Variovorax paradoxus: one gene and its partner. The protein of the gene in region 1 interacts with the protein of each later gene in a pairwise test. Links are inferred from orthologs where the notes say so. Each region holds a gene or a part of one and is shown in the gene's direction. Other genes may lie near its edges. The genes, in order: priA and ssb.

Region 1 (15,492 bases):
CCCCCCACGTGCGCGCCGAACTGGTCGCGCACGCGCCCGAAGGCGTGGCGCCTGGCGCACCGGTCTGGGTCGGACTGCAAATCACCCATCAGCCCGAGTGGCACACCTATTGGAAGAACGCCGGCGATTCCGGCCTGCCCACCGAATTGAACTGGACGCTGCCGCCGGGCGTGTCGACGGGCGACATCGCGTGGCCGGTGCCCAGGAAGATCCCGGTCGGCAACCTGGCCAACTATGGGTACGAAGGCACGGTGCTGCTGCCGGTGCCTCTCGAGGTGTCGAGCAATTTCAAGCCGCCGCTGGCCTCGCTTGGCATCGGCTCCGGCGCATCGGCGCTCGACATCCGGCTCAAGGCCACCTGGCTGGTGTGCCGCAAGGAATGCATCCCCGAGGAGGGCGAGTTCACGCTGGCCCTGCCGCTGCAGGGCTCGACCGCGCTGCACAAGGCCGAGTTCGATGCGGCCCAGGCCGCGCAGCCGCAGCCGCTCGACAAGCCCGGCACCGTGGAAGTCAGCGGCAACAACCTGCAGGTGCGGCTCGAAGGCCTGCCCGCTGCCGTCCAGGGCAAGACCCTTGGCTTCTTCCCCGAAACGCCCGAGCTGATCCGCACCGCGGCGGTGTCGGGCAAGGACTGGACGCAAAGCTGGCAGGGCGGCGCCTGGACCGCCACGCTTCCGCTGGCCGATCAGCGCAGCGCCAGTCCCACGACCTTGCCGCTGGTGGTCGCTTTGGCCGAAGCCGACCGGCAGCCGGGCCAGCCGATCGCCTGGCGTGCCGAGGCGCCGGTCAGCGGCACCTGGCCGGCGGCCGCCGTGCCGCGCGCCGAGGTTTCGCCCGCGCTGCAGGCCGCGCTCGCCGCCAATGCAGCAAATGCCGCCGCATCCATCTCGCCCGCGGAGCTGCCGGCCCAACCCGCCGGCACCTTCATCGTCGCGTTGCTGGGCGCCGTGCTCGGCGGCCTGCTGCTCAACCTCATGCCTTGCGTGTTCCCGATCCTGGCCATCAAGGTGCTGGGCTTCGCGCGCCAGGCGGGCAACCGCAGCGCGCACCGCAAGGCCGGGCTGGCCTACACCGCGGGCGTGATGCTCTCGTTTCTCGCACTGGGCGGCGCCATGCTCGCACTGCGCGCGGCAGGCGCCCAGCTCGGCTGGGGCTTCCAGCTCCAGTCGCCGGCCGTGGTGGCCGCGCTGGCGGCGCTCTTCACGCTGATCGGGCTCAACCTGGCGGGCGTGTTCGAGTTCGGCCGCGCGGCACCGTCTTCCGTGTGCTCGGCGCAGGCGAAGCACCCGATTGCCAACGACTTCCTGTCGGGCGTGCTGGCGGTGGTGATCGCTTCGCCCTGTACCGCACCGTTCATGGGCGTTTCGCTCGGCTTTGCCATCGGGCTTCCTGCGACCCAGGCGCTGCTGCTGTTCGCCGCGCTGGGCCTCGGCCTGGCGCTGCCGTACCTGGTGGCGGGCTTCGTTCCGGCGATTGCGCGCCTGCTGCCCAGGCCCGGCCCGTGGATGGGCACGTTGCGCCGTCTGCTGGCGTTCCCGATGTTCGCCACCGTGGCCTGGCTGGTCTGGGTGCTGGGCCAGCAAAGCGGCATCGACGGCGTGGGCACGCTGCTCGCGCTGCTGGTGTGCATGGCGGCCATCGTCTGGGCGCTGACGCTGCGCGGACGCACGCGGCTGGTCATTGCCGCAGTGCTGGTCGCCTTTACCGCGGTGCTCACCGCGGCCATCGGGCGCAATGTGCTGCAGACGGTAGAGCCGGCCCGGCTCGCATCATCGAGTGCCGGCCAGCGCTGGCAGCCCTGGTCGGCCGAACGCGTGGCCGAGCTCATGGGCGCGGGACAGCCGGTGTTCATCGATTTCACGGCCGCCTGGTGCGTGACCTGCCAGTACAACAAGAAGGCCACGCTCGCCGATGCCGAGGTGCTGGCCGATTTCGACGGCAAGAAGGTCGCGATGCTGCGCGCCGACTGGACGCGCCGCGACCCCGCCATCACGGCCGCCCTGACCTCGCTCGGGCGCAGCGGCGTGCCGCTGTATGTGCTGCAGGCGCCCGGCAAGCCGCCGGTCGTCCTGACCGAAATCCTGGGCAAGAACGAGGTGCGCGCCGCGCTGGCCGCGCTTTGACCCCCGGCGTGACATGGGTTGTCACATGCACTTGAGCAAAGCGCTCTAAGCTGTCGCCGTTATTCGTTTTTCTTTTGGAGTTCAAGCTGGCCATGTCACTTTCGCCATCGTCCGACTCGCGTTCCATTCGTGCCGCGCGCCATGCCCGCGCCGCGCTCAGCCGCGCCTCGCGCCGCGCCGTCGTGGCGGCCGCCGTGGCGCTCGGCGCTACCTTCCTGATCGGCAACAACGCCTTCGCAGCGCCTGCGGTGGGCCAGCAGGCGCCCGACTTCGTGGCGGTGGACACCCGCGGCGCCAAGCACAAGCTGTCCGACTTCGCGGGCAAGTTCGTGGTGCTCGAGTGGACCAACCCGGGCTGCCCCTTCGTGCGCAAGCACTACAACAGCGGCAACATGCCCGCCACGCAGAAGGCCGCCACGGCCCAGGGCGTGGTCTGGCTGTCGGTCAACTCCACCGAGCGCGCGGCCAGCGACTACCTGCAGCCCGCCGCACTCGACACGTGGATGAAAACGCAAAAGGCGGCGCCCACCGCGGTGCTGATGGACGAAGACGGCGTCATCGGCCAGGCCTACGGCGCGCGCACCACGCCGCACATCTTCATCATCGATCCCAAGGGCATGCTGGTGTACGCGGGCGGCATCGACAGCATTGCGTCGGCCCGGCCCGACGACATCAAGACCGCGACCAACTACGTGAACCAGGCGCTCGGCGAAGCCTTCGGCGGCAAGCCGATTTCGGCCGCATCGACGCGGCCCTACGGCTGCTCGGTGAAATACAAGAGCTGAAGAAGCCGCCAATGACAGGTACCTGACCACGGCGGTCAGGCGGCGGTCGGGAACCCCGGCCTACCCTTGGACGAACTACATCGCCCAAGGGGACAACGAGATGAATCCTGCGCACTCCGCCGCGCAATCGGGCACGGCCGCCCACGCCTCTTCAGGCATTGCCGCTTCTTCTGCTGCTTCCTCCTCCTCCTCGAAATTCGCCACCGTGCTTCGCGTGACGGGCGGCAATTTCATGGAGATGTTCGACTTCTTCCTGTTCGGCTTCTACGCCACGCAGATCTCGAAGGCCTTCTTTCCGGCCGGCGACGAGTTCGCCTCGCTGATGCTGACCTTCATGACCTTCGGCGCGGGCTTCCTGATGCGGCCGCTGGGCGCGATCTTTCTCGGCGCGTATGTCGACCGAGTGGGCCGCCGCAAGGGGCTGATCGTCACGCTTGCGCTGATGGCGCTCGGCACGCTGCTCATCGCCTGCGTGCCGGCCTACGCCACCATCGGCTTTGTGGCGCCGCTGCTGGTGCTGGTCGGACGGCTGCTGCAGGGCTTCTCGGCCGGCGTGGAACTCGGCGGCGTCTCGGTCTACCTGTCGGAAATGGCCACGCCGGGACGCAAGGGCTTCTACGTGAGCTGGCAGTCGGCCAGCCAGCAGGTGGCGATCATCGTGGCGGCAGCGCTCGGCTACTGGCTCAACGTGACCTTCACCTCGCAGGAGATCGGCGACTTCTACTGGCGCATTCCGTTTTTCGTGGGCTGCCTGATCGTGCCGGTGCTCTTCATCATCCGCCGCTCGCTGCAGGAGACCGAGGAGTTCATGGCGCGCAAGCACCGCCCGGATGCGCGCGAGATCTTCCAGTCGATGATCGCCAACTGGGGCCTCGTGGTCGCCGGGATGATGCTGGTGTCGATGACCACCGTGTCGTTCTACCTGATCACGGTCTACACGCCCACGTTCGGCAAGTCGGTGCTGCACCTGAGCACGACCGATGCGCTCGTCGTCACGCTGTGCGTGGCGATTTCGAACTTCATCTGGCTGCCGGTCATGGGCGCGCTGTCCGATCGCGTGGGGCGCAAGCCGCTGCTGATCCTGTTCACGGCGCTGACGATCCTCACCGCCTACCCGTCGCTCAAGTGGCTGGTGGGTGCGCCGAGTTTCGCGCGCATGCTCGAGGTCGAGCTGTGGTTGTCGTTCCTCTACGCGAGCTACAACGGCGCGATGGTGGTGGCGCTCACCGAGGTGATGCCGGTCAATGTGCGCACAGCAGGCTTTTCACTGGCCTACAGCCTGGCGACGGCGCTGTTCGGCGGTTTCACGCCGGCCATTGCCACGGGGCTGATCGAAATGACCGGTGACAAGGGCGCGCCGGGGCTGTGGATGACGGCGGCCGCTGCCTGCGGGCTGATCGCCACGCTGGTGCTGTATCGGCGCCAGGTGAATCCGGCGGATTCGGTGCGGGTGCCGGTGGTTTGATTTCGGTTGGTTCTCACTCGGCCCTGTAGGTCCGGGGCGGCGCTCCCGCCGACGGGGTACCTTGCTCCGCGAATGTCCTCCGGCCAGCGGCCTCCCCCTTGATTTCGCTGCGCAAGGCACCCCATCGACGGGAGCGTTATGCGCAGCAGTTGTTGATCGGCCAGCACAAGCGCCGCGTCCATGGTGCACAGGGCATCGGGTGCTCCCCGCAGCGAAATAAAGGAGGGGCGGGCTCAATCCGTCGATGCAACACTTCAACGACGAATCGAGGTGTTAATTGACGAAGAGCACAGGTCAGCGAGTTCATCCGTCGGCTGCGCAGCAGCGGCAGATATGGGATCGATGGAAGCAAGGCGAGCGGATCGCCGAGATCGCCATGGCGTTGAGACGCCCGGTGCCCTCGATACAGACGTGGATCGGCAAGGCAGGCGGCTTTGCCCCTCGAGAGTGCCATCGCGCGCCTGGCGCCTTGACGCTGCGCGAGCGCGAGGAGATCTCGCGTGGACTCTCGACGGGCGAGTCGATACGCTTGATCGCGGCGCGGCTGTCCCGCAGTCCCAGTACCGTCTCGCGAGAGATCCAGCGCAATGGGGGACATGCCCGATATCGCGCGATCAGTGCCGACGAAGCGGCCTGGCACAGGGCCAAGAGGCCCCAGTGCTGTCACCTGCAGCGCCACCCCGCGCTTGCGCTGGAAGTCGCTGGCAAGCTCAGACTGTGCTGGTCGCCCGAGCAGATTTCGGGATGGCTCAAGCGCCAGTTCCCCGAAGATGGCGGAATGAACGTCTCGCACGAAACGATTTACAGAACGCTTTTCGTCCAGGCCCGTGGTGCCCTCAAGAAGGAGCTGACGGCCTATCTTCGAGAGCACACCAGGATGCGGCGACCCCGTGTGCAGTCGCCCCCGCCTGGGCCCTATCGCATCAAGGACCTGGTCTCCATCAGCCAGCGTCCGCCGCAGGCCAATGACCGCGCGGTGCCGGGCCACTGGGAAGGCGACTTGCTGTTCGGAACGCTCAACTGCCAGGTCGCAACGCTGGTGGAGCGCCATTCGCGTTACCTCATCCTGGTCAAGGTGGACGGCAAGGACACCAACAGCGTGGTTGCAGCCTTGAGCCGTCAGGTCAAGAGATTGCCTGCGGGGCTGATGAAGACCCTGACCTGGGACCGGGGCAGCGAGATGGCCGCTCACCGCAAGTTCTCCATGGCAACCGATGTGGATGTGTACTTCTGCGACCCACAGAGTCCGTGGCAGCGTGGCTCCAACGAGAACACCAATCGGCTGCTTCGCCAGTACCTGCCCAAGGGCAAGGACTTCTCTCACCTCACGCAGGCCCAGTTCGATCGCATCGCCAATGAAATGAACGGTCGACCAAGACAGACACTTGGCTTTGCCAACCCTGCTGAGGTACTCTGGCAGGCCGTTGCATCGACGGGTTGAGCCCGCCGGAGCCGAAGGCGGGGGACATTCGCGGAGGGGAGTACCCGGTGGCCTGTGCACGCGCCCTGAACAACAGCACCCCGAACAACAGCGCCCCCAACAAAAGCGCCTCAAACAAGAGCCCCCGAACAGCGGCACTCGAAGAGAAAGCCCAGTCCCCCTGCGACAATCGGGCAATGCCTTTCGCCCCATTGCAAAACGACACTTTCCTGCGGGCCTGCTGGCGCCAGGCCACCGATCACACCCCCGTCTGGCTCATGCGCCAGGCCGGACGCTACCTGCCCGAGTACGTGGCCACCCGCGCCAAGGCCGGCAGCTTCATGGGGCTGGCGACCAACACCGACTACGCCACCGAAGTCACGCTGCAGCCGCTCGCGCGCTATCCGCTCGATGCGGCCATTCTTTTTTCCGACATCCTCACGGTGCCTGACGCCATGGGCCTGGGCCTCTCGTTCGAGGCCGGCGAAGGCCCCCGCTTCGCGCGCCCGGTGCGCGACGAAGCCGCCGTTTCGGCGCTCGAAGTGCCCGACATGGCCAAGCTGCGCTACGTGTTCGACGCCGTGGCGTCGATCCGCAAGGCGCTCGACGGACGCGTACCCCTCATCGGCTTTTCGGGCAGCCCCTGGACGCTGGCCTGCTACATGGTCGAAGGCGCAGGTTCCAGCGACTACCGCCTCGTGAAGAGCATGCTCTACAGCCGCCCCGACCTGATGCACCGCCTGCTCGCGGTCAACGCCGATTCCGTGGCCACCTACCTCAATGCACAGATCGACGCCGGCGCGCAGGCCGTGATGATTTTCGACAGCTGGGGCGGCGTGCTGGCCGACGGCGCGTTCCAGGAATTCAGCCTCGCTTACACAGCCCGCGTATTGGCCGGCCTGAAGCGCACCGGCGCCGACGGCCAGCCGGTGCCGCGCATCGTGTTCACCAAGGGCGGCGGCTTGTGGCTCGACGCCATGCGCGCGCTCGACTGCGAAGTGCTCGGCGTCGACTGGACCGTGAACCTCTCGGCCGCGCGGCGCCTAGTCGGCGAAGGCGCCGATAGCAACGCCAAGGCCCTGCAAGGCAACATCGACCCTAACGTGCTGTTCGCGCCGCCCGCCCAGATCGAGGCCGAGGTGGCGAAAGTGCTGCAGGCTTTCGGCAGGCCGCACACCGGCCCTGCGCAAGGCCCGACCCATATTTTCAACCTGGGCCACGGCATCAGCCAGTTCACGCCGCCGGACCACGTGGCGGCGCTGGTGCAGGCGGTGCACGCACAATCGCGCGCCTTGCGCGGTTGAAACTGTTGCGCGGCAGGCCGACGCGACAACGCAACTGGTTTCCTCCGAAAAGCAGGTTGCAGCTGTTTGTCAAGCCCAAAAAAGGTGTAGGAGGCCCGACTTATGCACAAAACACGTGCTGCACTGCGCAAGATTATCTGAAGCAGCTCGTTCTTTGCTCCTAAACCAGTAGCGCCCGTAAGTCGTTGATTTATATAGGATTTGAACTTTGCTTTTTTTGAGGGCAATCCAGTCAGACGCTTGATTTTCAAGGCTCCGCAGCGTGTCGAGCCCGGTTGTCAACAAAGTTATCCACAGAAACTCTGGATGGCGCCCAAAGCACTGAAAAATCAACGACTTAAGTGGTTTTGCTCAAAGTCGCATTAACAAACCTTGCCAACGAGGACGCCCATCTCCACCGCCAGCCCGACCCCGGAAACGGCAGCCACTTCGCCGGGCAGCCCCGCCGCGCCGGCGAGCGCGCCCGCCACGATGGCCTGGCGGCTCGACATCGCCGTGCAGACACCGGCGCATGCCGCGCTCGGCGACCTGCTGAGCTATGCCGGCTCGGCACCGCTCGCGCCCGGCACGCTGGTGCGGGTGCCGCTGGGCCGGCGCGAGGTGCTGGGCGTGGTCTGGAACGAGCCCAGCTCGCTGGACGGCGCCGCGCCCGACATGGCGCTCAAGCCCGTGGGCGCGGCGCTCGACGCGCTGGCACCGCTGGGCGAAGCCTGGCGCGACCTGGTCGCCTTTGCCGCGCGCTACTACCAGCGTTCGATCGGCGAAATCGCGCTGGCCGCCTTGCCGCCGCAATTGCGCGACCTCACGACGACCCAGCTGGCCCGCCGGCTCAAGCGCAAGACGACGATCGGGCCGGTGGCCGAAACGGCCGAAGCCGCCAACCTGATCGCGCTGAGCCCGGAGCAGACAGCCGCGCTGGCCCGCATCGAAGCTGAAACGGGCACCTTCCTGCTGGTCGGCAGCACCGGCAGCGGCAAGACCGAGGTCTACCTGCGCTGCGTGGCCGATTTGCTCGCGGGCGATGCCGCCGCCCAGGCGCTGGTGATGGTGCCCGAGATCAACCTGACGCCGCAGCTCGAAGCGCGCTTCAAGGCGCGTTTCGGCGACGACGCGGTGGTGTCGCTGCACAGCGGCATGACCAACCCGCAGCGGCTCGCAAGCTGGCTCGCGGCGCACAGCGGCGCGGCGCGCATCGTGCTGGGCACGCGCATGGCGGTGTTCGCGTCGATGCCGGGGCTGAAGCTCGTCGTGGTCGACGAGGAGCACGACCCCAGCTACAAGCAGCAGGAAGGCGCGCGGTATTCGGCGCGCGACCTCGCCGTATGGCGCGGCCAGCGCGAGGGCGCGAAAGTGATCCTGGGCTCGGCCACACCCTCGCTCGAAAGCTGGCACCAGAGCCGTCCCGCCGAGGGCGAAGACCCGGGCGGGCGCTACGTGCGGCTCGCCATGCCCTCGCGCATCGGCGCGGGCGAGCTGCCCGCGGTGCGGCTGGTCGACATGAACCTGCAGCCGCCCAAGACCGTGCTCTCGGGCGCGCTGCTCGACGCCATCGGCCAGCGCATCGCGCGCGGAGAGCAAAGCATGGTGTTCCTGAACCGCCGCGGCTACGCGCCGGTGCTGGCCTGCGCCGATTGCGGATGGAAGAGCGAATGCCCGCACTGCAGCGCCTACCGGGTGTTCCACAAGATCGACCGCACGCTGCGCTGCCACCACTGCGGCTTCACCGAGCGCGTGCCGCGCGCCTGCCCCGCCTGCGGCAACCCCGACATCGCGCCGGTCGGCCGCGGCACCGAGCGTCTCGAGGAGCACCTGGCCGAACTGTTCACCGCGGTGAAGCGCCCCGACGGCAGCGCCGTGCGCATTGCGCGCATCGACGCCGACAGCACCAAGAAGCAGGGCGCGCTCGAATCGCAGCTCGCGGCTGTGCACTCGGGCGAGGTCGATGTGCTGGTCGGCACGCAGATGATCGCCAAGGGGCACGACTTCCGGCGCATCACGCTGGTGGCCGCTGTGAACCCCGACGGCGCACTGTTCTCCAGCGACTTTCGCGCGCCCGAGCGGCTGTTCAGCCTGCTGATGCAGTCGGCCGGCCGCGCGGGCCGCGACGCCGCCTACCTGGCGGCGCAAGGTGCCACGGCCGAAATGTGGATCCAGACGCACCATGCGCCGCACCCGCTCTTTGCCGCCCTCCGAAAGCACGATTACGCGGCCTTCGCGCGGCAGCAACTCGAGGAACGCGCGGCCGCCGGCATGCCGCCGTTCGCGTTCCAGGCGCTGCTGCGGGCCGATGCGCGCACGCAGGAGGCCGCGCAGGCGTTCCTGAATGCGGCGAGCGCCGCGGCGGACGAACTCGAAGGCGCCGACCGCGTCGTGCGCTATCCCGCGGTGCCGCTGGCCATTCAGCGCGTGGCCAACGTGGAGCGGGCGCAGATGCTGATCGAGAGCCCTTCGCGCGCTGCGCTGCAACGCCTGCTGGCCGCTTGGCAACCGTTGCTGCACGCGTTGCGGCGCACGCCCGAAGGCAAGGGCGTGATCCGCTGGCTGGTCGACGTCGATCCGCACAGCATTTGAGGCGGCCTCGTACCGAGGCCGGCCTTTGTCAGTGGTGCAGGCCCGCGGGCTCCTTGCCCATGTCGACGTAGCGCAGCTCGCTGCTGCGCCGCCGAGCGATGCTTCCAGGCCATGCGAACACCACCAGGCTCAAGGCGCCCAACGCGAGCGACGTGGCGGTGCCGAGGGTGTCGGCGTGCCACAACCAGCCCACGCTGGCGACCCAGGCCAGCCACAGCAGAATACGAACAAGTATTGCCATAGTGCCCCCATACATACTTTGATTTGCAAACACTTTAGCAGTGTTTTGAAAACACAAGCACTCATCTGGAGTGATAGCGATAGCTATGGCTTATGGCCTACACGGGAATCAGAAATAATCTGAAAAAGCGGTTGACTGCATGCCCGTCAGCTATTCAAGCTGTCACAGCGCGGGCCCGTTCCGGCGTCGCGCGTCAAGCAAGAACGCTGGTCGCCAGGGGTTGCCGTGAAACTGCCTTCATCTCTCGGTTGGGCTCTTTTTTTCGCATGTTTCGCGTGCTCGGCGGCTGAACTCGAACTGCAGGGCAGCCGGCTGGTGGTGTCGGGCATGCTCGACGGCACGGCCATCAAGACCTTTACCGAGCATCTGGACAAAGGCACGGTGCGCACCGTGGTGTTCGAGGACTCGTTCGGCGGTACCGCCGAGGCCGCCGGCGCCTTTGCCGACGCCATCCGCTCGAGCGGCGTGGAAACCGAAATTCGCGGCCAGTGCCTGGCCGCCTGCGCCTACGCCTTTCTCGCCGGCAAGACACATCGTTTCGGTGATGGCTTTCAAGTGAATGGCGTGCTGCTGCCAGTGGCCGCCAAGCCCACCGCCTCTGAACTGGCAATGCGATGGCGCGGCGGCGAAGTTCACAAGACGCTGGCCGAATTCTCGCCCGCCTCCGCCACCAGCGCGCCTCCCGCCGGCACCACCGAACTCGGCGCCGGGGCGGTCAAGGACAACTGGCAGCCCGATCACGGCGTGCTCTTCACGGCCAGCCCTACGCTGTTCGGCCGCATCTACAACGCGTTCTACTGCGACGGCACGCAGGGCCGCGACTTCTCGAAATGCGAACGCCTGTCGGATGCCGATCCGTTCAAGCTCGGTGTACTGACGCCCTGACACCCTGAAGCAGCGGCGCCACGCGGTGGGCCGGTTCAGCGCAGCACGCCCACGGCCAGCGGAAAACTGAAGAAGGTCGCCACCGTCGTCCACAGGATGATGCGTGCAATGCGGCCGTTGTCGGCGCCAAAGCGCTCGGCCAGCATCGACACGTTGCTGGCGCTCGGCAGCGCCGCCACCAGCACGATGACCACCAGCGCCGAAGAAGAGAGCGGCAGCCCGAGCGCGATGGCGCCCTGCCCCAGCGCCCAGACCAAGAGCGGATGCACGAGCAGCTTGACGCCGACCACCGGCAGCACGTCGGCCAGCGGCGCCTTGCGCGGAAGCGCCGACTTCGTTCCCATGGCCGCGGCCACCGCGGCGCTGGCGCCGTGCCCGCGCGCGAGCAAGGCCGAACGCGCCAACACCGCGCCGATGGTGAAAAGCGCCACCGGTGAAGCCGCATCGGCCAGCATGGCCACGGTGCGCTCCACGGGCCCCGGCAAGCGCCACCGCGCAGCCGACAGCAGCACGCCCAGCAGGATCGACCACGGCATCGGATTGACCAGCACACCGCGCAGCGCCTGGCGCGCCGCCTGCCGTGCGCCGCGGTGTCCGGCACCGCCGCCGGCCCCGTCGAGCCGCGACAGCGCAATGCACAGCGACGAGGTCACGACCAGGTCGAAGGCGATGGTGATGATCATCGGCCCCGCCGCCTGCGCGCCCAGCAGCGCCACCAGGAGCGGCACGCCCATGAACCCGGTGTTCGGAAAGGCCGCCACGAGCGCACCGAATGCGCCGTCGTTCCAGCCGATGCGCGGGTTGCGGGTAAAGACGACCACGCCCGCCACCACGGCCAGCGCGCTCACGCCCCAGACCAGTGCCACGCTGCCGTCGAGCAATTGCCCGATCGGGGTTCCGGCACCGAATCGCAACAACATGCAAGGCAGTGCGAAATACAGCACGAAGGTGTTGAGGCCCGGAATTGCGTCGAGCGGCAGGATGCGGGCACGCGCGGCGCCATAGCCGGCGGCGATCAGCGCGAAGAAAGGAAAGGTTACGAGAAATACAGGCAGCACGGCCCGATTGTCGTTGCGTCCCGCATCGTGAACTCTGGAGCGGTTCCAGAAAGCTGCGCCCCGTATCATTGCCCGCTTTGCGCCTGCCGTTCCTCTGCGGCTTTCTGTTCCCACTCCCCATGTCTTCCGGTCTCAATCTCGCGCAACAAGAAGCGGTCAATTACCTGCACGGCCCCTGCCTCGTGCTCGCGGGTGCGGGCTCGGGCAAGACGCGCGTCATCACGCACAAGATCGGCCGGCTCATCCAGGCCGGGCTGGAGCCCAAGCGCATTGCGGCCATCACCTTCACGAACAAGGCCGCGAGCGAAATGCGCGAACGCGCCAAGGGGTTGATCGGGCGCGATGCGCGGAATGTGGTGATCTGCACCTTCCACGCGCTGGGCGTGCGCATGATGCGGGAAGACGGCGCCGTGCTGGGCCTGAAGCCCGCCTTCAGCATTCTCGACAGCGACGACGTCACCAAGATTTTGAAGGACGCGGGCGGCACCACCGACACGGCCACCGCGCGCATCTGGCAGTGGACCATCAGCAAGTGGAAGAACATGGGCCTGAACGCCGCACAGGCCGAGGCCGCCGCGGTGGACGACAACGAGCGCATCACCGCGCGCATCATGGCGCGCTACGAAGAGCGGCTCACGGCGTACCAGAGCGTCGATTTCGACGACCTCATCGGCATGCCGCTCAAGCTGCTGCGCGACTTCGACGAGGTGCGCACCAAGTGGCAATCCACGCTGGGCCACATCCTGGTGGACGAATACCAGGACACCAACGCCACGCAATATGAAGTGCTGAAGGCGCTGGCCGGCGAGCGCGGCCGCTTCACCGCGGTGGGCGACGACGACCAGTCGATCTACGGCTGGCGGGGCGCCACGCTCGACAACCTGCGCAAGCTGCCGGTCGACTATCCGACCCTGAAGGTGATCAAGCTCGAGCAGAACTACCGCTCCACCAGCGCGATTCTTCGGGCGGCCAACAACGTGATCGGCCCCAACCCCAAGCTGTTCCCGAAGACGCTCTTCTCGGAGCTGGGCGAAGGCGAGCCGGTGCGCATCGTCGATGCCGACTCCGAGGCGCACGAGGCCGAGCGCGCGGTGGCGCGCATCGCCAGCCTGCGCGCGGGCGACGTGACCAGTCAGGGCAAGCAGTACAAGGAATTTCGCGACTTCGCCATTCTTTACCGTGCCAACCACCAGGCGCGCGTGTTCGAGCAGGCGCTGCGCAAGGCGCAGATTCCCTACAAGGTGTCGGGCGGCCAGAGCTTTTTCGACCGCGCCGAAATCAAGGACCTGTGCGGCTGGTTCCGCCTGTGGGTCAACAACGACGACGACCCGGCCTTCCTGCGCGCCATCACGACACCCAAGCGCGGCATCGGCCACACCACGCTGGCCAGCCTCGGCACCTTCGCCAGCCAGTACAAGCTGAGCCTGTTCGAGGCGCTCTTCAGCCCGTCGCTGCCGAGCGTGATGCCCAAGCGCACGCTCGAAGGCATTCACGAGTTCGGCCGCTACATCAACGACCTGGAATACCGCGCGCGCCGCACCATGGGCGCTGAGGATTCGCGCACCTTCATGCTCGACTGGCTGAAGGAGATCGACTACGAGAAGCATCTCTACGACGGCGAAGACAGCGAGCAGGCCGCGGCCGCGCGCTGGACCAACGTGCTGGAGTTCGTCGACTGGATGTCGCAGCGCGCCGGCGGCACCATCGACGATGCCTCGGGCGCCGACAACAACGTCGAGACCGAACGCAAGAGCCTGCTCGAAGTGGCGCAGACCATCTCGCTGCTGTCGACCATCAGCGAGCGCGAGCAGGACCAGAACGTGGTCACGCTCTCGACGCTGCATGCCTCCAAGGGCCTCGAGTGGCCGCACGTGATGCTGATCGGTGTGACCGAGGGCCTCCTGCCGTTCAAGCTCGAAGACGACAACGGCCGCCAGTTGAAGGTGAGCGACGAGACGCTGCAGCGGCTGCAGGAAGAACGCCGCCTCATGTACGTGGGCATCACGCGCGCGCAGCGCAGCCTGGCGGTGAGCTGGACCAAGAAGCGCAAGCAGGGCCGCGAGATGGTGCCGTGCGTGCCGAGCCGCTTCATCGCCGAGATGGGCCTGGACAAGACCACGACCCGCGAAGACCCGCGCGAAAAGCTCAAGGCGCTGCGCGCCGAATTCGCGCGCAAGGCGCAGGACAGTGCCGCAGCTGCAGCGGCGGCCGCTTCCGCACCATGAAAGCGGCGGCCGCTCTTCTTTCGCTGGCAGCGCTGTGCAGCGCATGCGCGGGCCCCGCGGCCCAGGGCACAGCCCAGCCCGGGTGCCCCGCCACCGCACGGGATCTGCCCATCGAGGCGCTGTATGGCCCCTGGAAGGCACGCTTCGACGGCCTCCCGGATGCGGCTTCGGTCGTGCTCGACAAGCACCCCGAGTACGCGGGCGTGCGCGGCACCATCACGCGCGCACCGGCCGCTCCATCGGCGGGCGCATCGGTGGCCCAGCTCGCGGGCGACGTGGACGACGAGGGCGTGCTCGCGATCGACGAATCGCTCGACGGGCGCAGCATCAGCGGCGTGTGGTCGGGCACGCTGCAGCCGGACTCCTGCGGCCGCGAGTTCAGGGGCACCTGGCGCAACGCCGCCGACGACAGCACACATCCCTTCACTCTGAAAAAGACGGAACGGACCGCACACCCATGAACGCAATCCATCTACGCACCTCCTTTGCCGCGGGCCTGCTGCTGGCACCCGGCCTCTTCGCGCCGTCATCGGCCAACGCGCAGGCCGTTGACAAACCGCGCAGTCCGCTGGCCGACGCGCAGCTGACCTGGCAGCAATGCGCCGCGCTCGGCAACAGCAACGAAGCCCGGCTGGCCTGCTTCGACCGCTGGGCGCAGCAGCAGACGCTGCCTTCGGTGTCGGTGCCCGTGGCGCCGCCGGTGCTGGCAAGCACGCAGCCCGCGCCGCCGGTGGACGGCTCCATGCCGGCCACCCGCGTGGTGTCGGTCGCCACCAGCGAAGGCTGCCGCGACCGGCAGTATTCGGCGCTGTCGCGCTTCTGGGAGCTCGAGAACGGCACCGACTGCGGCACCTTCACCTTCCGCGGCTACCGTCCGTTGAACGTGTCGGCCTCGGCCGCCACCAGCAAGCCCGATACGCCCACCTCGCCCTCCGAAGGCCACACCGCCTCCCCGGTGGCCTACCAGGCCAACGAAATGCGCATCGGCCTGTCGGTGCGGACCAAGATCGCGCAGGGCCTGCTCACCCAGAACGATCCGATCAAGAAAGACTCGCTCTGGTTTGCGTATTCGCAGCAGTCGACCTGGCAGCTGTTCAACGGTTCGATCTCGCGGCCCTTCCGCACCACCGACCACGAACCCGAGCTGATGTATGTCTACCCGCTCGACTTCAAGCTGCCCGGCGACTGGCGCTGGCGCTATGCGGGCGTGGGCCTGGTGCACCAGTCGAACGGCCAGAGCCTGCCGCTGTCGCGCAGCTGGAACCGCGTCTACCTGATGGGCGGGGCCGAGCTGGACGACCGCTTCAGCATCACCGGACGCATCTGGCAGCGGCTGTCGGAAAGCACGGCGAAGGACGACAACCCCGACATCTCGAACTACATCGGCCGCGCCGAAGTCACGGGCCGCTGGAACT
Region 2 (15,506 bases), 410 kb from region 1 along the record:
GTAGCGCTGGCCGTGGCACACCTCGCAGGGCACGTACACGTCGGGCAGGAAGTGCATCTCGACCTTCACCACGCCGTCGCCCTGGCAGGCCTCGCAGCGGCCGCCCGCCACGTTGAAGCTGAAGCGGCCCGGGCCGTAGCCGCGCTCGCGCGCGGTGTTGGTCTCGGCCATAAGCTCGCGGATGGGCGTGAACAGGCCCGTGTAGGTGGCCGGATTGCTGCGCGGCGTGCGGCCGATGGGCGATTGGTCGACGTTGATGACCTTGTCGAAATACTCGATGCCCTCGACCGATTCGTGCGCGGCCGGTTCTTCGTGCGCACGATAGAGCGTGCGCGCCACGGCGGTGTAGAGCGTGTCGTTCACCAGCGTCGATTTGCCCGAGCCCGAGACGCCCGTCACGCAGGTCAGAAGGCCCACCGGGAAGGCCACGCTCACGTTCTTCAGGTTGTTGCCGGTGGCGCCGACCACGCGGATTTCCTGCAGGTCGGTCTGCGATGCGAGATGCGCCGCTTCGCGCGCGGCGCGCCGCTCGGCCGCGGGGCTCGGCGGAAAGCGCGAGGCTTTCTTGCCTTCGTTGAAGGCGGGTTTCTTCACGACCGGCAGCCACGCGGTGCGGTGCTTGGGCACTTCGATCTTCTTCGTGCCCGAAAGGTACTGGCCGGTGAGCGAATCGGGATTGGCCGACACCTCGGCGTAGGTGCCCTGGGCCATCACGCGGCCGCCGTGCACGCCCGCGCCGGGGCCCATGTCGATCACGTGGTCGGCGGCGTGGATCATGTCCTCGTCGTGCTCGACCACGATCACGCTGTTGCCGATGTCGCGCAGGTGCTTCAGCGTGCCGATGAGCCGGTCGTTGTCGCGCTGGTGCAGGCCGATGCTGGGTTCGTCGAGCACGTACATCACGCCGGTGAGGCCGGAGCCGATCTGCGAGGCCAGGCGAATGCGCTGCGCCTCGCCGCCCGAGAGCGTCTCGGCGCTGCGGTCCAGGCTCAGGTAGTTCAGGCCCACGTCGTTCAGGAACTTGAGCCGCAGGCCGATCTCGCGCACCACCTTGTCGGCGATGTCGGCCTTGGCGCCGCGCAGCTTCAGGTTCTGGAACCAGGCGAGGGAATCGCGCAGCGTGAGGTGGCTCAGTTCGAAGATGGCCATGCGGGGCGGCTCGCCACCGCCGGCCGGGCGATTGGCCTCGTCCACGAGGAACACGTTGCGCGCTTCGGGCCTGAGGCGCGAGCCGCCGCAGTCGGGGCAGGGCTGCAGGTTGCGAAAACGCGCGAGGTCTTCGCGCACCATCACCGAATCGGTCTCGCGGTAGCGCCGCGTCATGTTCGGGATGATGCCCTCGAAGGGATGCTTCTTCGTGAGCTTCTTGCCCGCGAAGTTGCCCGACTCCATGGTGTAGTTGAACTTGATTTCTTCGGCCGCCGAGCCGTGCAGCAGCACCTGCTGCACCGAGGCGGGCAAAGATTCGAAGGGCGCGTCGACGTCAAACTTGTAGTGCTTCGCCACGCTCTCGATCATGCTGAAGTAGTAGCTGTTGCGGCGGTCCCAGCCCTTGATGGCGCCGCTCGCGAGCGAGAGTGTGGGGAAGGCCACCACGCGTGCCGGGTCGAACACCTCACGGTGGCCGAGGCCGTCGCAGCTCGGGCAGGCGCCCACGGGCGAGTTGAACGAGAACAGGCGCGGCTCGAGCTCCGACAGCGAGTAGTGGCAGATCGGGCAGGCGAACTTGGCGTTGAACAGGTGTTCCTTGTCGGCAGCTCCCTCGGCGCCCAGTTCCAGCGCAATGGCCCGGCCTTCGGCGAGGCGAAGCGCGGCCTCGAAGCTCTCGGCCAGGCGCTGCTGCATGTCGGCGCGCGCGCGCAGCCGGTCGATCACCACGTCGATGTCGTGCTTTTCGGTCTTCTTGAGCTTGGGCAGGTCGTTGTATTCGTAGGTTTGCCCATCGACGCGGAAGCGCACGTAGCCAGCGGCCTGCATCTCCGCGAACAGTTCGAGGAACTCGCCTTTTTTCTCGCGCGCCACGGGCGCGAGGATCATCAGGCGCGGCTCATTGGGGATGGCGAGGGTGGCGTCGACCATCTGCGACACCGTCTGCGCCTGCAGCGGCAGGTGGTGATCGGGGCAGTAGGGCGTGCCAGCGCGTGCATAGAGCAGGCGCAGGTAATCGTGGATCTCGGTCACGGTGCCCACAGTGGAGCGCGGGTTGTGGCTGGTGGCCTTCTGCTCGATGCTGATCGCAGGCGACAGGCCCTCGATCACGTCCACGTCGGGCTTGTCCATGAGCTGCAGGAACTGCCGCGCATAGGCCGACAGGCTCTCGACGTAGCGCCGCTGCCCTTCGGCATACAGCGTGTCGAAGGCCAGGCTCGACTTGCCCGAGCCCGACAGGCCGGTGATCACCACCAGCTTGTTGCGCGGAATGTCGAGGTCGACGTTCTTCAGGTTGTGCGTGCGCGCACCGCGGATGCTGATGCGCTGCTGCGCCAGCACGGCGCCGAGGTAGGTGTCGCGTTCGCGTTTCGCGTCGCGTGCGCTTTCCTCGTCGGCGGCGAAGTCTTCAGTGGCTTTGGAATTCAAGGGGGCGATCGTCCGAGGGCAACCGGACATGATAGTCCGAGCGGCATTTCATGGCGAGGGGGCGGGTTGAGGCGGTTTCGTGAAGCCCTCCCTGCCCATGCGTTCGGGCCCCCGGGGCGGCGGCACCTGGGCGGCCGCATCGGGCACAATCGAGGGTTCTTTTCCTCCTCCTTCATCTACTTATCAGGGGCAGTGCATATGGCATCGGTCAACAAAGTCATCGTCGTCGGCAACCTGGGTCGCGATCCCGAAATGCGTACCTTCCCGAGCGGCGACCAGGTCGCGAACGTCACCGTGGCCACCACCGATCGCTGGAAAGACAAGCAAAGCGGCGAAATGCGTGAAGCCACCGAGTGGCACCGCATCGTTTTCAACGGCCGCCTGGCCGAAATTGCCGGCCAGTACCTGCGCAAGGGTTCGCAGGTGTATGTCGAAGGCAGCCTGCGCACGCGCAAGTGGACCGACAAGGACGGCATCGAAAAGTACACCACCGAAATCCGCGCCGACCAGATGCAGATGCTGGGCAGCCGCCAAGGCCAGGGCGGCCCGTCGGGCGGTCCCGAGGACGATGGCGGTTATTCGCAAGGTGGCGGTGGTGGCGGTTACTCGCAAGGCGGTAATGCTGGTGGTGGCGGCGGCGGTGGTGGTGGCGGCTACGCCCCCCGTGCACCCGCAGCGGCACCGCGCGCTCCGGCGGCCGCACCGCGCCAGGCGCCGGCCAAGTCGTCGTCGGGCTTCGACGACATGGACGACGATATTCCGTTCTGAAAATCGATCCCTTGGAATTTGCCGGCAGAAGGCCTGCAGCTCATTGGCTGCGGGCCTTTTTGTTTTGCTGTTCCTGTCAGTAGACCACCGTCACCCGCATCGCGTTGCTGCCGTCGCCGGCCGGGGCGGCAGCTTGCGATGGAGCGGAGCCCGAGGTTGCCGCCATCGCACCGACGACGCCTTGCCAGGCGGAAGCGAGGCTGTCGCGGCCGTCGGCATCGGTTCCGGCCACCATGAGCGTCGTTTCGCCGATCTTGTCGAACCGGTACTCGCGGCCCTTGATGAGCACCGACTTCAGGTTGGTCCAGACGCGGTATTCGTGTCCGCCCTTGACTGGCGTGACCTCGAGCACCTTGAACGTCGGGAGAACGACCATCGAGACGTTGAACCGGGCATTGGCGCTGTTCATGCCGTGCGTCGGCTCCGCGGAACTGAGCCGCAGCGGCAGCGGCAGCAAGAGCAGCAGCATGCCGGCGGCAGCCAGCGATGGCGCTATACGCGTCGGGCGCAGGGCGGTTGCACCTGCAGCGGACATGTTTCCGGACATTGGAACTCCTCCTCTCGTCGCACCGGGTGGAGGGCATCGCATTGATGCCCTGTCCTGGTTTATCGGCAGAGTCGCAGGAAAATGAAGGCCGTCCGTGCCATTCTTTACCTATAACCTGCCAATGGCTAGCAGGTTTCTCCGCACCGGCTTGCTTGCCGGCGCAGCTCAGTAGGTCACGCTGACCGTCACGACGTCGCGGTAGCTGTCCGGCCGCACGTTGGCGCTGGTGCCCAGAACGCGGCCATACAAGGTCAGCGCCTGGGCGGCGCCGTTGCCGGTTCCCGCGGCGGTATTGGTGCCCGTGACGCTGCCCCAGACGGTGGTGCGCGCGGCATTGCGGTAGAGCCGGTAGGGCACCGTGTCGGCGTTGCCGGGCACGCCGCCTGTCGGCGTCATCGTTCCTGCGCCCGTGGTCGAGCCGTTCGAAGGAGTCAGCGCGACCGTGTACGGGGTGGGCGTGGTGCAGGTGACGTTGATCGTGCTGGTCTGGTCCCTGTCGGCCTGGCCCGGCAGGCCGTTGATGGTGCCGAAGTTCAGCGGATCGGCTGTGACCAGGCAGCTCTTGGCGACCGTTGCGCTGACCACGAACGCGAACTTGTCCGGCAGGATGGTGTTGCAGGTCGTCGGCATGGCGCTCGTGCTCGACGAGAGCGTGATCGAGGTGTGATCTCCGGCGAAGTCGTCCTGGTACGTGCCTGGAGGCACCGTGCTCTGGAGAGCCAATAGTTGCCCGCGCATGGTGGTGCTTCCCGACACGCTTGTCACGCCGCCCAGGAAGGGCCGGGCAGCAATGCTCATCGTGGCAATGAACGGGTTCGGCACCGCCCCGTTGCCGTTCGAGCCCCAGACCGTGCCGCTCGTCGACTGGTAGAGCTGGAAATTCAAGATGTTTCCGGCGCTGTCCTTCATCGTGCGGGGATTGAAGTTCCCGAGGCTTTGGTTGCCGTCGCCGATGTTGAAGCAGACCCTGGCTTGCACGGCGGCGGTGCCGTCGTTGGTGCACGTGTAGTTCAGCGTGGCGTTGACGGACGACGAAGCGGCTCCGTCGACCAGTTCGACGGTGCCGAAAGCCAGGTTCGTCATCGTAGCGGTGCAGCTGACCGCCGCTTGCGCGCTCCCCGCCGGCAGCCACCACAGCAGCGCGCAGAGCATGGGCAGGCGCAGCGCCTGCAGAGTCCGGGTCAGAAAGCTCATGGCGTCTTGGCCTCCCTGGTGCAGCGCACGGGGCCGATCTGGGGAATGCCGGCACCCTCCTTGCGATAGTCGAAGCTGGCCCGGCAACGGCCGCCGGGTGTTTGCACGTCGAGCGTGTTCCGGGGCTCGAGCGATTCGAGGTACACCGCGCCGTCGAAGCCGACCAGGGCGGGCTCGCCACCCGTCCCGTTGGCGCGCACGCGGCTGCCCAGCGGCAGGGGCTTGCCCGCCTCGTCCACCAGGAGCAGCGCGGCTGCGCTGATCGGCGTGATGCCGAAGCGCACCAGCGTGCCGGCGCGGTCGCTCGGGGTGGCGACGGTCTTCACGCGCTGGATTCTCACGTCGGCGGGCAATTGCATGGGGTCGATCGAAAGCTGGTTGTTCTGGTAGGCGCTGAGCGGCGCCACGAGCAGCATGCCGTTGCCGTCGGTGGTGCCGATGTCCCGGTTCTCCAGCCTCACCGGCACGCCGGCAATGCCGTCGGTGGAGACCACGGCGAACGCATCGTCGATGCGCCGCGCCGCAAACGGCTGGCCGCCCATGAACACGATCGAACCGGTGGCACCCGCGTAGGCGTAGCGGCTGTCACCGAGCACGCTGATGCCGGCCATCGCGCGGCCGTAGCGGCCCAGGTAGTCGATTTCGGCCTGCCCGCCATTCTGGCCTCCGCCCTGGCGCAGGCCGGCGCGCCAGCCGATGCCGCCTTCGCCCGGCGTCGAGCTCTGCGCGTCGGCCGTGTAGACGGTGCGGTCGCCCTCGCGCTGGAGCCCGGCGCTGGCCGTGACGTTGCCGTCCAGCGCCCAGGTGAAGCCGACGAAGAGGCTGCGCTCCCGTCGGTTGTCGAGATTCTGGTTGAGGCTCACATTCACCGAGGCATTGCGGCCTACCGCCCTGAACCAGTAGACGCTCGCCAGGCGCGTCGCCTCCTGCGCGGGATAGCGCAGGTAAAGGTAGCTGAGGCCGAAACTGCCGAAGCCGTCCGTGGTGTAGCCGACCGACGCCCGGCCCGAGCCGCGCGGCGGCGGGCTGCCGTAGAGCGATGCGATGTCGCGGTACTCGCCGCGTGTGCGGGTGCCTTCGACCAGGAAGTTGAAGCGGTTGTCGCGCCAGCTGTAGCCCAGGTTGAGCAGCGAGCCTTGTTTGCCGCCGTAGCTGCTGTGCGCCACGGCGCCCGCCAGCACGCCGTTTTGTCCGAGCAGCCATGCACCGCCGATGCCGCCTTTGACCAGCCCCTTGGTCGCCTCGCCGTGCGTTTCCAGCGTGAAGCTGTTGCTCACGCCGTAGCGCCAGGTGCCGGTGGCAGCCGCGTCGCTGCCGTAGTCGAAGGAGCGCAGGCCGTAGCTCTTGCGCACCATGCCGAGATCGACGGACCAGTCGGACAGGCCATCCTGCAGCAGCCGCTGCGAGTCGTAGAGCGAAAAATCGAGCGTCGTGGCGCGGCCGAAGGCGTCGGTAAGAACCACCTGGGCATTGCCGGCGCCATTGATGCTTGGAACCGTCTTGAGCTGGAACGGCCCCGCCGGCACCTGGCCCGTGTACTGGCGCATGCCGTTGATATAGAGCTCCACCTGCGAGGGCAGCGTGGCCGACCCCAGGAACGCCGGCAGCGGCGTGGTGGTGCGATAGGGTTGCAGCGCGAAATTGCGCGACAGCTGGATGCCGCCGATCCGGGTGGAGCGCGACCATGGCAGCGAGGCCGTGGTGGTGTCGCCCACCCGAAGGGTCAGCATTTCATCGGGGAACGACTTGCTCCAGGTGGTGTCGAGCCGGACCGAGTCGTGGCTCCAGCCTTCGCCGTCGATGCGGGTTGCGCGCGACATCAGCGTGTTGCTGAACACCGCGCTTCCGCTGAACGCACGCAGTTCGGTCAGCGCGTTGAGGCTCGACGTGTTGTTCCGGCCCTGCGTGCCATAGAGGTCGTAATTGAGCAGCAAGCCGGGCGAAGCGGTGGCCTTCGACGCGACGAGGGTCGATGTATCGACCACGGTCGTGGGCAGGCGCAGCACATCGGCGGCGGCATGGATCGCAACGCTTTGGCTCGCGGCGTCGTACTTGATTTGCACGCCGGGAAGGCTCTTGAGCGGCACGGGATCGGCCACGCCAGCCGGCAGCACGAAGCCCAACTGCCGCAGCGTGGCGGCACTGGCCCACAGCTCCTGGCCGCGCAGGCCGAAGTGAACCAGCCCCTGCGGATTTCCGTTGAGGCTCAGTTCCAGATAGAGGTCGCTGCCGCCGGGGCCGGCGATGTTGCCTTCCGCGGATGCGACGGCCGGAGCGCTCGAGACGGCTGCAGCGTTCTCAGCCTGAGCGGCGAAAGACATCAGACCGGAAAGAAGCAGCAGTGGCAGGAGGCGCTCAGCGGGCGCGTGGGAGCGGCGGGATGTTTTCCTGCGTCGCGTTGCCATTGATCTTCGTTTCCAGAACGCCGCCAAGCGCGAAGGCCTCGGCGGATGTCTTCAGTGGCCAACGCATGCGCGCGCCGGGCAAGACGTAGCCCATCAGGCCGGCATGCACCGGGGTGCGGCGGCCGACGGTATCGACAAAATCCAGATCGGCGAGCTGGGCATGCATGCCGCCGCTGTTCGCGACTTCGAGCACCGCTTGGCCGTCCTCCCGGCGCAGCGACCATGTCAGCTGGGGCGCGGGTGACTGCGCGCCGGCGGCCGCGATGAAGATGGGCACCGAATAGCGCAGCACGAGTTGCAGGCCCTTCTTTTCCTCCTTCACCTCGACCGGCAGCTCGTCGATGATGAGCCGGTACGAGTTTTCGACCATGCCGGCGGGAACCCCCGCGCGAATGACCCGAATCAGCTGCCGTTCGGACGCGCCCAGCTGCACCACCGGCGGACTTACGAGAAGTTCGCGCGAGGGCGTCAGCTTTTCGGCGCCGTTCTCCTGTGTCCAGTGATAGACACGCACCTGGGCGTGCACCACGCCGTCGCCGGTGTTGCTGAGCCAGAGACCGTCGGCGTTCTGCGCGGCCTGGAGCGTGAGCGTGACCGGAGAAACCTGCAGTCCGCTCGCCGAGGCGACCACGTGCGCGAAGGCGAGCGCGAGGACAGCGGTGTAACGCAGCAGTGGGTGCACGGGCAATCGATCAGTAGTTGACCTGGACCGTCACGGTGTCCAGGTAGGCGCCAGGCGTCACGTTGGCGTTCGCGACGGTGGCAAACACGGGGATCGTTTGCGCCACGCCGGTGCCGGTGCCTGCCACGCCGTTGCCCACGGCGGTGGCCGTGGCGGTGCTGCCCCAGACGGGACCGGTCGCACTCACCGAGCGGAGCTGGTAGGCGACAGTGTCCGGGCCAGCCACGGCGGGGCTCATCACGCCGGCGCCGGTGGTGCTGTTGTTCGACGGCAGCAGGCCGACGTTGTAGGGCGTCGACTTGGAGCAGGTGACGTTGATGTTGCTGGAAGCAGACAGGGCCGTGGCCGAGGAATTGACCGAGCCGAAATCGATGTTGGATGCCGTGCCGGCGACGACCGAGCAGGCCTTGTTCACGGTGATCAGGACCTGGAACGTGGAGGTGGTCGTGGCCGCGAATGCGGCGCTGGTGGCCGTGACGGCAAGAACTGCTGCGAGGAGGAAAGAAGGATTTTTCATGGAAAATGGCGACAGATGTAAATAAAACGAGGATGGAACGGACCGGATAGTGCCAACGATCCCGCTTGGTGAATAGTAGATTAGTTCACACAAATGCACAATTTGTTGCAGTTCGAGCGAATTTGCAGCAGGCGAATGGTTACACGGCGCGAATCTCCGAACTCGCCCCTTCTGTATTGACGAGGTTTGCCAGGGCCCGAAAAAGGGAACAGCCGCCTCAAACACATTGAAAATGTTGACAGTTCGTCAACGAACCTCCGTGTACTGCACCCTCTTCGAGGCCGAACGCTCTTTGCGGATATTCATCCCTTCGTTCTGAGTTGAATCACTTCTCCAGATACCGCCTCGCCTCCTTCTGGGCGAACGCGGTGCTCGTCGTCTCCTTGGCGCTGCTGCTGGTCATGGTGGCCTTTTTCAGCGCGACCGATGCCGAGCACGAGTCGGCGGCTCTGCACATGACGCAGGCCGACTGGCAGGAGGAAGACACGCCGGCCATCCAGGAACTGCCGCTCGCCGTGGACAGCAGGGCCTTGCCGCTCGCCTGGCAACCGGTCGAACTGCCCCTGGCCCTCCCCATTGCCTTGCTGCGCCAGGCCGACAGCGCATCGAACGCGGGCGCCACCCGCACCACATGGCTCCGGCTTTCCGCACGCAACCTGCCCGCCACCCTGGCGCCGCTGGGGTTGTACGGCGCGCGGATCAAGACGGACGGGTCCATCGCGGTGTATGCCAACGGCCGGCTGGTGCAGCGCGCGCAGGTGCAGGGTCCGCTCTGGAACAGCACGCGCACGCCGCTGTGGGTCTTGCTGGGCAAGACGCCCGACGGCGCACCGTTGAACGAGATCCTGCTGCGGCTGGAGCACTCGCGAAGCGCGCAGGTGGCGGTCTCATCGCTGTGGCTCGGGCCCGTGGGAGCGCTGGAGGGCCGCTACCGCATGCGGCAGTGGCTCCAGCAGGAGCTGCCGGCGATGCTCAGCGCGGCCTTCATGGCGGTCGGCGTGTTCGCCTTGTTCGTGTGGTTCAAGCGCCGCCACGACACGGGTTACCTGCTCTTTTTCAACCTGGCGACCACGTCCTTCCTGCGGAGCCTGCATTTCTACGTCGGCGTTCCAATTGCCAACGACTGGTTTGCCTGGCTCACCGTCAATTCCTTGTTCTGGCTGGTCGCGGTGGTGCATTTCGCGCTGCGCCAGCTGCACGGCCGGCCGCTCGGATGGCTCACCTTTGCGGTGGTTGGGTGGACCGTGCTGATCGGCGTTCTGACGCTGCCGGGGCTGGCCATCCTGAGGAACACCCCGCAGGTCACGCCGTTGATCTACATCGGCGCGGCATTGATGGGGGTCGCCGTTGCGGTGGTGGGCGGCGTGAGTGCCTGGCGGCGTTCCAGCGAAGGGCGGCTGGTGGCCGCCGGCATCGGCGTGTGCGTGCTGCTGGGCGTGTCCGACTGGCTGCTGCAGAACAACTTCGTCAGCCCCGAGGGCTGGTACCTGGGGGCGTACACCAACGCCGTCACGTTCATCGTGTTCGGAGCGCTGATGTACCGGCGCTACGTCAACGCCATTGCCGAGGTGGAGCAAGTCAACGCCAGCCTGGCGCAACGCCTGCGGGCCCGCGAAGCCGAGCTCGACCGCAGCCACCAGCGGCTGCGCGAGGTCGAGAAGCTGCAAACCATCAGCGACGAGCGCCAGCGCCTGATGCAGGACATGCACGACGGGCTCGGCTCCTCGCTGATCAGCGCCATTCGCTCGGTGGAGGGTGGCGGCATGAGCGACGACAAGGTTTCGCAGCTGCTCAAGAGCTGCCTCGACGACCTGAAGCTGACCATCGACTCGATGGAGCCGCTCGAAGACGACCTGTTGCTGTTGCTCGCCACGCTGCGCTACCGGCTGGGACCCCGGCTCGAGAGTTCGGGTGTCGCCCTGCAATGGAACGTGCAGGAGCTTCCCGCGCTCGACTGGCTCGACCCGACCAGCGCGCTGCACATCCTGCGCATCGTGCAGGAGAGCATCGCCAACATCCTGCGCCACACCCGCGCCACCGAGATCCGCGTGGGCACCGCGGCAGAGCCCTCGGGCGTGCGGGTGACCATCGAGGACAACGGCCAGGGCTTCGACGTCGAGAAGGCGATGAGCGAGGCCGGCGGACGAGGCATGCAGAACCAGCAGCGCCGTGCCCAGGTGGTCGGGGGCGCCGTCTCGTGGCGCTCGGGGCTGGAAGGCACGCTGTTTACGTTGTGGCTGCCGCTGAAGCGCGGCGGACCGGCGGCGTAGAAACGGGCGGAGGCTCAGCCGGCGTCGACGTGCTCGTTGTATTGGGGCAGGTCGTCCGTGATCGTGAACCACGGTGCCTTGGAGCCGACAAAGATGTGCGCGTTCGGGCGGATGGACGGATTGTCGATCAGCGTGCCCAGGGTCACGTGCACGAACGTGCCGTCCCGCACCACCGAGTAGAGAAGCGAACCGCATTGTCCGCAGTGCATGTCGCCGGCATCTTTCTCGCCGAAAACCAGGAGCTTGTCCTGTCCTTCCGCAATGGCCAGCTGGTGCCGCTCGATGCCGGCAAAAGGCTTGAAGGCCGAACCAGTGGCGCGCCTGCAGTCGGAACAATGGCAGTTCAGTGCATAGGCGAATTCATCGGCCACCGTGTAGCGGACGGCGCCGCACAGGCATCGGCCGGCGAGACTGCGTGCAGCCGTTTTCTCCAGGCGCGTCACAGGCTCGCTTCCCAGTCCCATCTGAAGGCTGCTCAGCCCGCAAGGCCCACGAACACGTTCTGCACATCGTCATTCGCATCGATGGCGGCCAGAAAGACTTCGACTTCTTCCAGGTGTTCGGCGCTGAGGCTGGCCGGATCGACCGGGTTCTTGGGCTTGTAGCCCAGCTTGGCCGACAACACGGTGAAGCCCTGGGCCGGCAGCGCGCGGCTCACGAGGTCGAGGTCCGCGGGGTCGGTCAGAAACGTCGTGACGCCGCTTTCGCCCGCGGGTTCGAAGTCTTGCGCGCCGGCTTCGATGGCCGCCACTTCGGCGTCGGCACCCGCGCCCGAAGGTTCGGCTTCGATCATGCCCACGTGGTCGAAATCCCAGGACACCGAGCCCGAGGTGCCCAGCTGCCCCTTGCGGAACAGCACGCGCATTTCAGGCGCGGTGCGGTTCACGTTGTCCGTGAGGCATTCGACCATCACGGGCACCTGGTGCGGCGCAAAGCCTTCATAGATCACATGCTCGAAATGCACCGCCTCGCCCGAGAGCCCGGCGCCCTTCTTGATGGCGCGGTCCAGGGTGTCCTTGGGCATCGAGACCTTGCGGGCCTGTTCCACGACCAGCCGCAGGCGCGCATTCGAGGCCGGATCGGCGCCGCTGCGCGCGGCAATCATGATTTCCTTGGCCAGTTTTCCGAACAGACGGCCCTTGGCATTGGCGGCCAGATCCTTGTGTTTTGCTTTCCACTGTGCGCCCATGGCTGATGTTCCTGTGTTGGGTGTGCGGTGTCTCGCCTCGGGCCGCGTTTGAACGCTGGGCCGAAGGGCCGACAACCGTTTGGGGCGACTACTTTAGCCGGAGCGCGCGGACAGCAGTTTTTTCCAAGTCCTGGAGGCCGGGCATCTCCATGCTTGCCCGTTCCACCACGCCGCGAGGCCACGCCACCATGCCATCCATCCACACACGACAACAGCAGCAAGCAGAACTTTTTCACCGGCTGCACGCCGGCCCGGCACCGCTGGTGCTGGTGAACGCCTGGGACGCGGCCAGCGCGCGCATCGTCGAACGCGCGGGCGCGAAGGCCATCGGCACGACCAGCGCGGGCATGGCCTGGTCGATGGGGCACGCGGACGGCGAGCGCATGCCAGTGGACGAGCTGCTCGCGGGCTGCGCGCGCATCTGCCGCGTGGCGAGCCTGCCGGTCACGGTCGACATCGAACGCGGGTTCGGCGACAGCACGCAGGCCGTGTGCGAGGTCGTGCGCTCGCTGGTCGGCATGGGCGTGGCGGGTATCAACATCGAAGACGGCACGCTGCCGGGCACGCGCCGGCTCGCGCCGCCGGAAATTCTCTGCGAGCGCATCGCTGCGCTGCGCAAGATCGACGCGCGCCTGTTCATCAATGCGCGCACCGACACCTGCTTCGTCGCCAACGACGACCCCGCGGCACGCTATGAAGACACGCTGCGGCGGGCGCGGCTCTACGCCTTCGCGGGTGCCGACGGCATCTTCGTGCCGGGCATGGCGAGCCTCGACGAGATCGCGGGCCTTGCCGCCGCGGTGCCCCTGCCTGTGAACGTGTATGCCGGCCATTCCAAGGCACCGTCGGTCGACGTTCTTGCAGGCGCCGGCGCGCGGCGCATCAGCCTGGGCTGCGGTCCTTTGCAGGCGGCACTCGGGCTGCTCGGCCGCATCGCCGCGGAAGCTCTTGAATCCGGCCACGGAGGCTTTCGCACGATGGCCGGCGAGATGCTCCCGGCCGGCGAGATCAACGGGCTCTTTGCAGCGCGCTGACTGCGGAGCGGTGTCTGGCAGGCCGGCAGGGTTTGCCGACCCTGGCCGGTCGATTGTTTCAATTCCGTGAACGCCGTGGTTCCTTTTGATCAGGGTTTTTACTTAGATGACGGCGCACAATTCATCTCACAGACCGGCCCCCAAGCCGATCTGGGTGAACAGGGCCCCGAGCGAGGTGGCCGCCCCCGAAAGGGACGGTGACCCACCCAAGACCGGTTCGAAATCATCCAAAGTCAAAACTGAACTGAATTGAAGGAAATCCAAATGACCGCCTCGAAGATCCTCTCCGCCGTTGCTGTTGCCCTGATGGCCGTTGCCGGCGCCGCCCACGCTGAAACCTATGAAGGCGTGCATCAACTGACCTCGGCCGCAAGCCGCGCCGATGTCGCCGGCCAAGCCGTGGTTGCCGCGCACAGCGCCAATCCGTACGCCACCGGCGCCAACGCAGGTCCGGCCCGCGTGATCGTTTCGTCGACCAGCCGCGATGCGGTCCGTGCCGACGCCGTGGCCGCCGCCCGCAGCGCCGATCCGTACGCCGAAGGCGCTTCGGCCCGTGTGGCTCCCGTCGTCGCCAGCACGGTAGACCGCGCCACGGTGCGTGCCGCAGCCCGCGCCGCGGCTCGTGGCGACGCGCTGCCGCTGTAAGCGACCCTCAGCGAGCGTCCGCTCTAAAAAAAGCCGGCCATGCGAAAGCATGGGCCGGCTTTTTCTTGGTCTCGCCGTCAGCGAGGGGCCAGCAGCCGCAGGCCGGCGATGAAGAAGGGCGCGCCGTCCGCGACGGCCGTGTCGTGCAGTTCGACGAACCAATGTGCCGGCGGTGCGTCCGGGTTCGCGTCGTCGGGCTCGGGCCGCGCGCAAAGCTCGCACGCGTAGAGCACGCGGCCCATCCGCGTCGTGGCGTCGCGGAACGCGACCGCCTCGTTGCGGCATGCGTCCACCACCGTCCAGCCGCCGTCGGGCTCGCTGCGGATCGACCGCCGCACGAGCCGCATCGCGATGTGCTCCGGCGCCGCCGTGCGTTCGCCTTTTTGCGCTTCGGGCACCGTGGCGAGCAGGCGCAGTTCGATCGGCTCGCCGACCCGAAAGCCTTCGCCGCGCTCCAGCGACATGCCGTTCAGCGCCACGCGCACCTGGCGGCGCTCGCGCAGCGTCGTCACGACGAAAAAGACCGTCAGCACAGAGAAGGCCGCAAACACCGGCAGTCCGACCACCATCCAGAGCCATTGCCATCCGCCGGCCAGCGCCCACGTCATGGCGTTGAAGCCGAAGAGCGCGAAGAAGGCCAGCACCGCGAGCGCGACCAGCCATGCGATCCAGTCGCCGGCCGAACGGCGCACGCGTTCCGTGGCCTGCGGCGCTACGGACGTCCACTCGGCCGGCTGCAACTCGGCCAGCGGGGCAAGGCCGACCACACGCGGGTCGGGCCATGGCGACCAGAAATCCGCCGGCGCATCTTCAAGGGAAATCCGCTGCAGATCGGTCCAGGCCGGCAGGTACGCCGTGGCCGTTTCCTCGCCTTCCACCTCCAGCGTGGCGCCCTTGAAGCCGCGCGGGTACACGCCGGGCGCCCGGTGCAGCCGGCGTTCCCGGAGGTCGACGATGACGGTGGCGCCGCCGACCTCCGCGGCCTGGTAGCGGCCATCGGACGAGGCATGGCCATAGCCCGGCGTCTGTCCGGACAGATGGGCGATCAATGCGACGGACGGATGAAGCCGGGTCATGAAGAAGAGGCGGGAAAGGCGTCGAGCATGCCATGCGCAGCCGTCTGATAAGCTGCCTCGCCCTCTCCATTCGACCTGCTCTTTCCACCCCTGTCCCTGCGAACGCACCGCGCATGTCGTCCGAAGAAAACCGGCGCCGCGACGCGCTTGCCGCCGCAGAAAACAAGAAGAACACGGAAAGCGCTTCATGACCATCGACCTCCAGACGCTCAAGTGTGGCGAGTGCGGCAGCAATGCGCTGAAACGCACCGGCCCGAACCAGTACGCCTGCCAGCATTGCGGCTCGGTGACGCTGGTCGAAGACAACGTGTCCGACCGGCTCGATCGTGTGCTCGAGCAGGTGAAGAACGCGGCGGGGCAGCGCCTCGCGCAAGAGCAGGCGCTCAAGCAAAAAATGGTCATGCGCCATGCGGGCATCGCGGTGGCGGCGGTGCTCGGCGTGGGGCTGGTGGTGATGGTGGCCAGCCTGATCTCGGCGCGCGATGAGCGTCCCCGCGCGCAGCCCGCAAGGGCAACGGTGGTCGACCGCACGATCCCGTCCGACGGGCTCAGGCTCGGCGAGCCGCGCCAGGTGCTGGTGGGCAGCGGTGGTTCGGCGCAGG

Evidence for each region.
Region 2: the proteins of priA (region 1) and ssb interact in binary tests that used the Escherichia coli proteins (3 or more experiments, as listed by UniProt). The link is inferred for Variovorax paradoxus from one-to-one orthologs.

Annotation. Positions count from the first base shown.
Region 1 is NZ_JAUSXG010000001.1:4,521,292-4,536,783, forward strand. Bases 7,149-10,118 are described here. They hold priA (replication restart helicase PriA), read left to right. Parts: upstream 7,149-7,568; coding sequence 7,569-9,668; downstream 9,669-10,118. Other genes in these bases: QFZ42_RS21710 (hypothetical protein), read right to left, coding at 9,697-9,909. Outside these bases: QFZ42_RS21680 (protein-disulfide reductase DsbD family protein), read left to right, coding at 1-2,123; QFZ42_RS21685 (redoxin domain-containing protein), read left to right, coding at 2,216-2,908; QFZ42_RS21690 (MFS transporter), read left to right, coding at 3,009-4,373; QFZ42_RS21695 (IS30 family transposase), read left to right, coding at 4,651-5,814; hemE (uroporphyrinogen decarboxylase), read left to right, coding at 5,991-7,097; QFZ42_RS21715 (hypothetical protein), read left to right, coding at 10,135-10,794; QFZ42_RS21720 (AEC family transporter), read right to left, coding at 10,830-11,852; QFZ42_RS21725 (ATP-dependent helicase), read left to right, coding at 11,972-14,077; QFZ42_RS21730 (hypothetical protein), read left to right, coding at 14,074-14,538; QFZ42_RS21735 (phospholipase A), read left to right, coding at 14,535-15,492.
Region 2 is NZ_JAUSXG010000001.1:4,928,976-4,944,481, reverse strand. The notes cover bases 1,577-4,560. They hold ssb (single-stranded DNA-binding protein), read left to right. Parts: upstream 1,577-2,775; coding sequence 2,776-3,345; downstream 3,346-4,560. Other genes in these bases: QFZ42_RS23525 (Csu type fimbrial protein), read right to left, coding at 4,058-4,560; QFZ42_RS23530 (hypothetical protein), read right to left, coding at 3,422-3,892; uvrA (excinuclease ABC subunit UvrA), read right to left, coding at 1,577-2,607. Also shown: more of uvrA, read right to left, coding at 1-1,576; more of QFZ42_RS23525, read right to left, coding at 4,561-5,086; QFZ42_RS23520 (fimbria/pilus outer membrane usher protein), read right to left, coding at 5,083-7,407; QFZ42_RS23515 (fimbrial biogenesis chaperone), read right to left, coding at 7,442-8,173; QFZ42_RS23510 (Csu type fimbrial protein), read right to left, coding at 8,184-8,690; QFZ42_RS23505 (sensor histidine kinase), read left to right, coding at 9,074-10,960; QFZ42_RS23500 (GFA family protein), read right to left, coding at 10,975-11,424; QFZ42_RS23495 (YebC/PmpR family DNA-binding transcriptional regulator), read right to left, coding at 11,436-12,149; QFZ42_RS23490 (isocitrate lyase/PEP mutase family protein), read left to right, coding at 12,338-13,183; QFZ42_RS23485 (helicase SNF2), read left to right, coding at 13,448-13,828; QFZ42_RS23480 (hypothetical protein), read right to left, coding at 13,906-14,904; QFZ42_RS23475 (FxLYD domain-containing protein), read left to right, coding at 15,092-15,506. UniProt on the Escherichia coli protein: Plays an important role in DNA replication, recombination and repair. Binds to ssDNA and to an array of partner proteins to recruit them to their sites of action during DNA metabolism. Acts as a sliding platform that migrates on DNA via reptation.